One region of the Methylobacterium sp. M6A4_1b genome, then DNA from elsewhere that is predicted to be linked to it. Evidence: riboswitches for the same ligand, from Rfam matches in the RefSeq annotation. Region 1 holds a riboswitch; each other region holds the start of a gene.
The links. A riboswitch is a leader RNA that binds a small molecule or an ion and turns the genes downstream of it on or off. The one in region 1 is predicted to bind cobalamin.

Region 1 (2,253 bases):
AGGGAGAGCTGGTCGGACAGGATCAGCCGGTTCTCGGCGAAGACCGAGGCCTGGCGCGTGCTGGTGGCGTAGGCCGGGCCGGCGCGGCCGTTGGCGGGAAACAGCCCGGGCTCATAGGCGAAGGGGTCGACGCTCGTGACGAGCCCGCCGCCGTCGGAGGCGAAGTTGTTGGTGTGCCGGAAGGCGATGTGGTTCACGTCGAACCCGGCCAGGAATTCGTTGCGGAACCCGAACAGCGTGCCCCGGACGGTCGCGTCGAGCCGGTTCCCGACCTGCTCTTGCTGGTGGTAGATCTCGATGTAGTCCGAGCGGTCGATCCGCCCAGTGTCGCGATCGAAGGCGTATTGCTCGACGTCCCGCCACTGGCGCCGGCTCTGGAGCCGGTAGGCGGTGTTGCGGATGGTGACGTCGGCGCTCGGGCTCCATTCGGTGCGCAACTGGGTCCAGTTGTCGGTCCAGAGGATCTGCGCGTCGCGGACGTTGTAGTTGTTGAACCGGAGGGCGTCGCGGATGCGCCCGTCGACGAGCGGCGTGCCCCAGTAGCGGGCCGGCTCCTGGTAGCCGAAATCGTGGCTCAGGGTGACGGCGAGGTCGGGGGTCGCCTGCAGGGTCAGGGCGCCCGAGACCGCGAGGTTGCGAAAGCTGCCGTCCGGGGAGATCCAGCCCTCGGCGCGGTTGCCGCTGACGTTGAGGCGGTAGGCCAGGGCCTCGCCGATCGGCCCGCCGGAATCGAGGGCGAGGCGCGCGAGGCCGTCCGAGCCGACCGCGGCGCGGGCCTCGTTGAGGGGCGTGAAGACCGGCTTCTTGCTCACCACGTTGACCACGCCGCCGATGGCGCCGTCGCCGTAGAGCACGGAGGCCGGGCCGCGCAGGACCTCGATGCGCTCGACGTTCCAGGTGTCGAACGGGAAGGTCACGGTGCCGGCGCCCACGAACAGGCGGGTGCCGTCGTAGAGCTGCTGGATCGAGTTCGGGCCGGCGAAGCCCCGGGCCGTGAAGGCGCCGTTGCCGTTGCCGGGCGACGCCACCGTGGTGATGCCGGTGGCGTTCTGGGTGACGGCCTCGGCGACCGTGTTCTGGCCGCGCAGGCGGGTGGTCTCGCCCGCGATCACGTCGACGCTGGCGGGGGTTTCCAGGGGCGTCAGGCCGAGACGGCTGGCGCTGCGGCCGGGGCTGCGCAGGTTGAGGCCCTCGGCGGGCGCCGGGCCGCCCCGCCCGGACCCCGAGACCTCCAGGGTCTCCAGGGTCACGGCGGGCGGGACCTCCCGGGTCTGGGCCTCCCGGGTCTCGGCCCCGGCGGAGACCGGCATCAGGCCGCCGAGCAGGGCCGCCAGGCGCAGGACCTGTCGCGCGGGCAAGGTCTGACCTTGCAACCCGCGCGTGTTCGCGGTTCGGGATGGGATCGGGGCGACGAGCATGGAACAACCAGGGATGGGCGCGGGCATCGGTCGGGGCCGACCTGCCGTCTCCGCTAGAACGAATGTTATAACATTACAATCATGCGGCCGGGCTCCCAGCATCCTTGTCCGCAGCGCAGCCGCGTCCGGGCCGCGCGGGGCGGCCGGAGGGAGCATGCGGGAGCGGGGTGCGCGGGCGAGCACGGACATCGACGGGACGGCTGACGCGACGGGTCGCGCGAAGTGGCACGTCACCGCGAACGAGGCCGACCCGTTCGCGATCCGCGAACGCCCCGACACCCGCCGGGGCACCCCGCCCAGCGCGTTTCGCGTGTGACCACGACTGACGGCAGGTCTCCTGGCTCGCGGGTCACCGCCCTCTCATCGTCTTCCCAGGCCCGAGGACCCAGTGACGTGTTGATGATGGGCTCGCCGCTCACAGTTGCGGGGGCAGCCGCGGCCTCGGGCCTGCACCCTCACCGCGTTCCCTTTTGATCCTCGATAAAGAGGAACCGTCGAAGACAAGCTAAGCGGTTTCCGGGGCGGGGGTCAAACGGCGCCGGCCGCCTGTGGAAAACCGCCGGGCGGCAGGATTCCGGGGACGAAACCCGCGCTGGAGCGTTGGCCCCGCGTCGACGCGGCGTGCTGTGACCGAGACAGAAGGAGCAGGAAGCACGATGTCCGATGAGGAGATCACGTTCGAGCGGATCCGCGAGCGCGCCCATGAGATCTGGGAGCGCAACCACCGCCCCGAGGGATTCGAGGTCGAGTTCTGGCTGATGGCCGAGCGGGAGCTGCGCGCCGCGCGCGCCCGCAACGAACCGAAGACGGCCGCACGGGAGCCGGAGGGCTCCGC
Region 2 (2,253 bases), on a different contig from region 1:
CGCGAACGCGGGACGAGGCCGAGGCGATCGTTCACCGCGACGGTGCCCCGGTCGAAGGTCTGGCGGTTGCGCAGGTATTGCGCCTCGAACGTGATCTTGGTGTCGGGCGTCACCTGCCAGCTCACCACGGGCGCCACCAGAACCCGGTCGCCGTCGACGAAATCGCGAAAGCTGTCCTGGCGGGCGAGGACGCCGTTGAAGCGGTAGAGGACGCTGCCGTCCTCGTTCAGCGCGCCGCCGGCATCGACCGTGGTCCGGGCGGTGCCGAAGCTGCCGAACAGCGTGCCCATCTCCACGAAGGACCGGGCCACCGGCTGCTTCGTCAGGATGTTGACCGTGCCGCCCGGGTCGCTGCGGCCGTAGACGGCACCGGCCGGACCTTTCAGGACCTCGATGGACTGGACGTTCTGGGTGTCGGGCGCGCCGTTGTAGCCGCGGGCGATGTTGAAGCCGTTCTGGAAGATGTCCTGGGTGGCGAAGCCGCGCACCGAGTAGAGCGCGAGGTTCTGGGCGCCGAAGTCGTTCTGCTTGCCGACCCCCGGCACGTAGTCGAGGGCGCGCTCGACGCGCGTCGCGGCGGTGTCGACCAGGACTTCGCGCGGCACCACGTCGACCTGCTGCGGCACGTCCCTTCGCGGCGTCACCGTCTTGGTCCCGCTGTAGAGGTCCGGCACCCGATAGGTCGGGGTGGCCGTCAGGGTGCCCTCGACGGAGAGGGCGTCGAGCACCACGGCGGTCTCACCGGAGCGCGTCCCCTGGGCCGCAACGGCGGAGGGGATCGCGCAGGACAGGGCCAGCGCGGACCAGAACGGATTCGATGGACGATGGGACAAACGGACGGCCTCGGCAGTGGCACGTCACCGCGAACGAGGCCGGCCCGTTCGCGGTCCGCGAACGCCCCGACACCCGCCGGGGCACCCCGCCCAGCGCGTCTCGCGTGTGACCACGACTGACGGCAGGTCTCCTGGCTCGCGGGTCACGGCCCTCTCATCGTCTTCCCAGGCCCGAGGACCCAGTGACGTGTTGATGATGGGCTCGCCGCTTACAGTTGCGGGGGCAGCCGCGGCCTCGGGCCTGCACCCTCACCGCGTTCCCTTTTGATCCTCCGGGGAGGAACCGTCGAAGACAAGGAGACCGAAGAGACGGTTCGCCGTCAATCGCACTCCGAGGCTTTCCCATCGCATGTGTTCGGAAGGCGACAAGACGGCGTTCACGAAGATCGTCCCACGGCTCTCCCGCGTCTCGACGTCTTCGATTCCGAGCAATCCTTCGGGAAGCGACCCAGCAACCACGCCGCATCGTGCGATCCGTCCGTCGGCCAGGCACGAAAACGCACCGCGACGGCGGCCTTCATCGCGTGAAGCCGATGGGGACGCCGGTGTCGGGGTGCCGGAAGATCCCCATGCGAATCCCGTAGATGGCTTCGAGGGAGTCCGGCGTGAGGAGGTCGTCCGGAGAGCCGCGCCGAATGAGGCGCCCGCCGTGGAGGGCGAGGATCTCGTCGCAGTAGCGGGCCGCCAGGTTGATGTCGTGTAGCACCACCAGCACCGTGACGTCGCGCGCGTCGGCCAGGCGCCGGACCAGGGCCATCACGTCGACCTGATGTGCGACGTCGAGGGCCGAGATCGGCTCGTCGAGGAGGAGGCAGCCGGCATCCTGCGCCACCAGCATGGCGAGCCAGACCCGCTGCCGCTCGCCCCCCGAGAGGCTGTCGACGAGACGCTCGGCGAAGGTCTCCGTATCGGTGAGGGCCATCGCCTCGGCGACGATCCGGCGGTCGGCGGCCCCGACCCGCCCCAGGGCTCCGTGCCAGGGATAGCGGCCCATGGCGACGAGCTCGCGCACCAGCAGTCCCGGCGCCTGAGGCGTCGCCTGCGGCAGGTAGGCGACGGCGCGCGCGAAGGCCCGGTCGCCCCAGGCATCGAGGGGGCGGCCCCGGAAGCTGATGCGGCCCCCGCTCGGGCGCTGCTGGCGACCCAGCAGCTTGATCAAAGTCGATTTGCCGGAACCGTTATGCCCCACGAGGCCGACGACGCCCCGGCTCGGCAAATCGAGGGTGAGCGGGGCGAGGAGCTGCCGCCCGGGCACGGCGAACGACACCCCGTCGAGCCGGTAGCCCACCGCGTCCCCCGCCGGCGGGGCGGCCGCGGGGGCATCGGCGGGTGGAGAGGCCGTGGCGATCATCCGGGATGGTCCGTCGAGGCGTGCGGTCGGGCGGGCGGGATCAGGCCGAGACGCGGGCCGGGGGAGCGT
Region 3 (2,253 bases), on a different contig from region 1:
CGAGGGCCTTGGCCCAGGCATGCTCGGCGGCGGCGATGTCGCGGGCCTTGTCCTGGGTCTCCCAGGTGAAGCCCTCGCCGAGGGTGTGCCAGTCGATCCGATCGCCGAAGGCCTTGAGGGCGTGCTTCTCGCCCGTGTCCCAGGCGCCCTTGATGAACTGCACGACGCCGACCCGCCAGCCATGGCCGAGGGCCCGCAGCATCAACCCGAGCGCCGCCGTGGTCTTGCCCTTGCCCGGGCCGGTATTGACGATCAGGAGCCCCTTCTCGATCGTCTTCTCCGCAACCTCAGCGTCCTGCACGGCCTTGCGCTTCTCCATCTTCTCGCGATGGCGGTCGGCATCGTTCATGGGGTGGCTCCGGGCTGGGGTTTCACGATCAGGGGAAGGCCCGCCACCGTGAGCACCACGCGGTCCGCCTGCGCCGCGAGGCGCTGGTGCAGGCGTCCGGCGGCGTCGCGGAAGCGGCGGGCCAGCGCATTCTCCGGCACGATCCCGAGGCCGACCTCGTTGCCGACGAGGACCACCGGGCCGGGCGCCGCCGCGCAGGCCGCGAGCAGCGCGGCGGTGGCGGCCTCCAGGTCGGCCTCCGACAGGATCAGGTTGGTGAGCCAGAGGGTCAGGCAATCGACGAGCACCGGCCCGGTCGCGGCGGCGACCGCCTCGGCCAAGGCGAGCGGCACGTCCTGCGTGATCCAGCCGTCCGGGCGGCGGTCGCGGTGGAGCGCGATGCGCGCCCGCATCTCATCGTCCCAGGCCTGGGCGGTGGCGAGGTAGAGCCAGGGTCGCGGGAACGCCTCGATCAGCGCCTCGGCGTGAGCACTCTTACCCGAGCGCGCGCCTCCGAGCACGAGGGTCATTCGGGGCGTGGGGTGCGGCATGCGGAATGCTGTGCCCGAAATCGGGGCTCGAGGTCAAAGGCGCGAAACCGCCCGGGTCGCGTTGTCAGGAGATCGGCAACCGCGTAGAAGCGTGGATCGGACGGTGCCCCGGGAACGGGGTGAAAAGGGAATGCGGTGAGGGGGCGACCCTGAAACCGCGGCTGCCCCCGCAACTGTGAGCGGAGACGGGACTGCCATCGGCCACTGGAGCGATCCGGGAAGGCGGCAGGACCAGCGACCCGCGAGCCAGGAGACCTGCCTCCGAGAGTGGACCTGCCGTCCACCCGCGCGATTCGTGACGGCCGCCGGCGGGGCGGCCAGGAGATGACCTGATGTCGACCAACACCCTCGTCCTGACCGGCACCCGCACCAACGAGCGCCTCGGCGCCGTGCTCGTGGCCGCCTTCCTCGGCCTCGGCCTCGTGTTCATGGCGGGCTTCGCCCCGGCGATGGCGCTGCACAACGCGGCGCACGACTTCCGCCACAGCCAGAACTTCCCCTGCCACTGAGCGCCTCCGCTTAAGGCAGCACCTCTCATGATCATCCGGCTCGTGTCGGCGGCCCTGGTCGCCGGCTTCCTCGCGGCTGTCGTCGCGACGGGCCTGCAGCTCGCGCTCACCTCGCCGCTCATCATCGCGGCCGAGCGCTACGAGACGCAGGCCTCCGCCGCACCCGTCCTGCCGACCCGCGCCTCGCTGATCGTGCGCGTGCACGGCGGTCACGATCACGGCACCAAGGACCCGTCCGTCGCGGGCGGCGAGGTCGCACCCGCGTGGCAGCCCGGCCCCGGCCTGCCGCGCATGGCCTTCACGGCCCTGGCCACGCTCGTGGGCGGCGTCGGCTACGCGCTCCTGCTCGGCGCCGTCCTGCTCGCCTGCAACCGCGAGCCCAATCCCGAAACGGGCTTGCGCTTCGCCGTCGGGGGCTTTCTCGCGGTGGCGCTGGCCCCCGCCCTCGGCCTCGCGCCGGAACTCCCCGGCATGGAGGCCGCGCCCCTGGCCGACCGCCAGTTCTGGTGGGTGATGACGGCCGTGGCCACCGCCGTGGGGCTGTATCTCATCGCGATCCGGCGGGCGCCGATCACGATCGCGGGCGGCATCGTCCTCCTCGTCGCGCCGCATCTGGCGGGCGCGCCGGAGGCGAGCCACGCCGCCTCGAACCTGCCGGCCTCCTACGCGGCACAATTCGCCGCGCGCTCGCTGGGCATCGCCTTCGTGTTCTGGGCGGTGATCGGGCTGGCCTATGGCTGGGCCTGGGGCCTGTTCGGCCGGAGCCGGGCCGTCCATGCCTGAGCTGGAAACCGCCGCGCCCGTGACCCTCTACGTCTGCGCCACCTGCCGGGCGACGGGCGACGCGTCGGAGCCGCGCGCCGGC

Region 2: linked by a shared signal. The riboswitch ahead of ACLBWX_RS21475 (TonB-dependent siderophore receptor) and the one ahead of ACLBWX_RS15790 (TonB-dependent receptor) in region 1 are both predicted to bind cobalamin.
Region 3: linked by a shared signal. The riboswitch ahead of ACLBWX_RS19275 (CbtB domain-containing protein) and the one ahead of ACLBWX_RS15790 (TonB-dependent receptor) in region 1 are both predicted to bind cobalamin.

The regions. Positions count from the first base shown of each region.
Region 1 covers NZ_JBKEZQ010000016.1:13,966-16,218, reverse strand. Annotated here, with positions in the region: gene ACLBWX_RS15790 (TonB-dependent receptor) at 1-1,310, opposite strand, end outside; cobalamin riboswitch at 1,729-1,929, opposite strand; gene ACLBWX_RS15785 (DUF2934 domain-containing protein) at 2,075-2,253, shown strand, end outside.
Region 2 covers NZ_JBKEZQ010000039.1:11,455-13,707, forward strand. Annotated here, with positions in the region: gene ACLBWX_RS21475 (TonB-dependent siderophore receptor) at 1-833, opposite strand, end outside; cobalamin riboswitch at 938-1,136, opposite strand; gene ACLBWX_RS21480 (ATP-binding cassette domain-containing protein) at 1,351-2,184, opposite strand; gene ACLBWX_RS21485 (lysine N(6)-hydroxylase/L-ornithine N(5)-oxygenase family protein) at 2,225-2,253, opposite strand, start outside.
Region 3 covers NZ_JBKEZQ010000026.1:35,677-37,929, forward strand. Annotated here, with positions in the region: gene cobO (cob(I)yrinic acid a,c-diamide adenosyltransferase) at 1-349, opposite strand, end outside; gene cobU (bifunctional adenosylcobinamide kinase/adenosylcobinamide-phosphate guanylyltransferase) at 346-879, opposite strand; cobalamin riboswitch at 963-1,156, shown strand; gene ACLBWX_RS19275 (CbtB domain-containing protein) at 1,212-1,388, shown strand; gene ACLBWX_RS19280 (CbtA family protein) at 1,416-2,171, shown strand; gene ACLBWX_RS19285 (DUF1636 family protein) at 2,164-2,253, shown strand, end outside.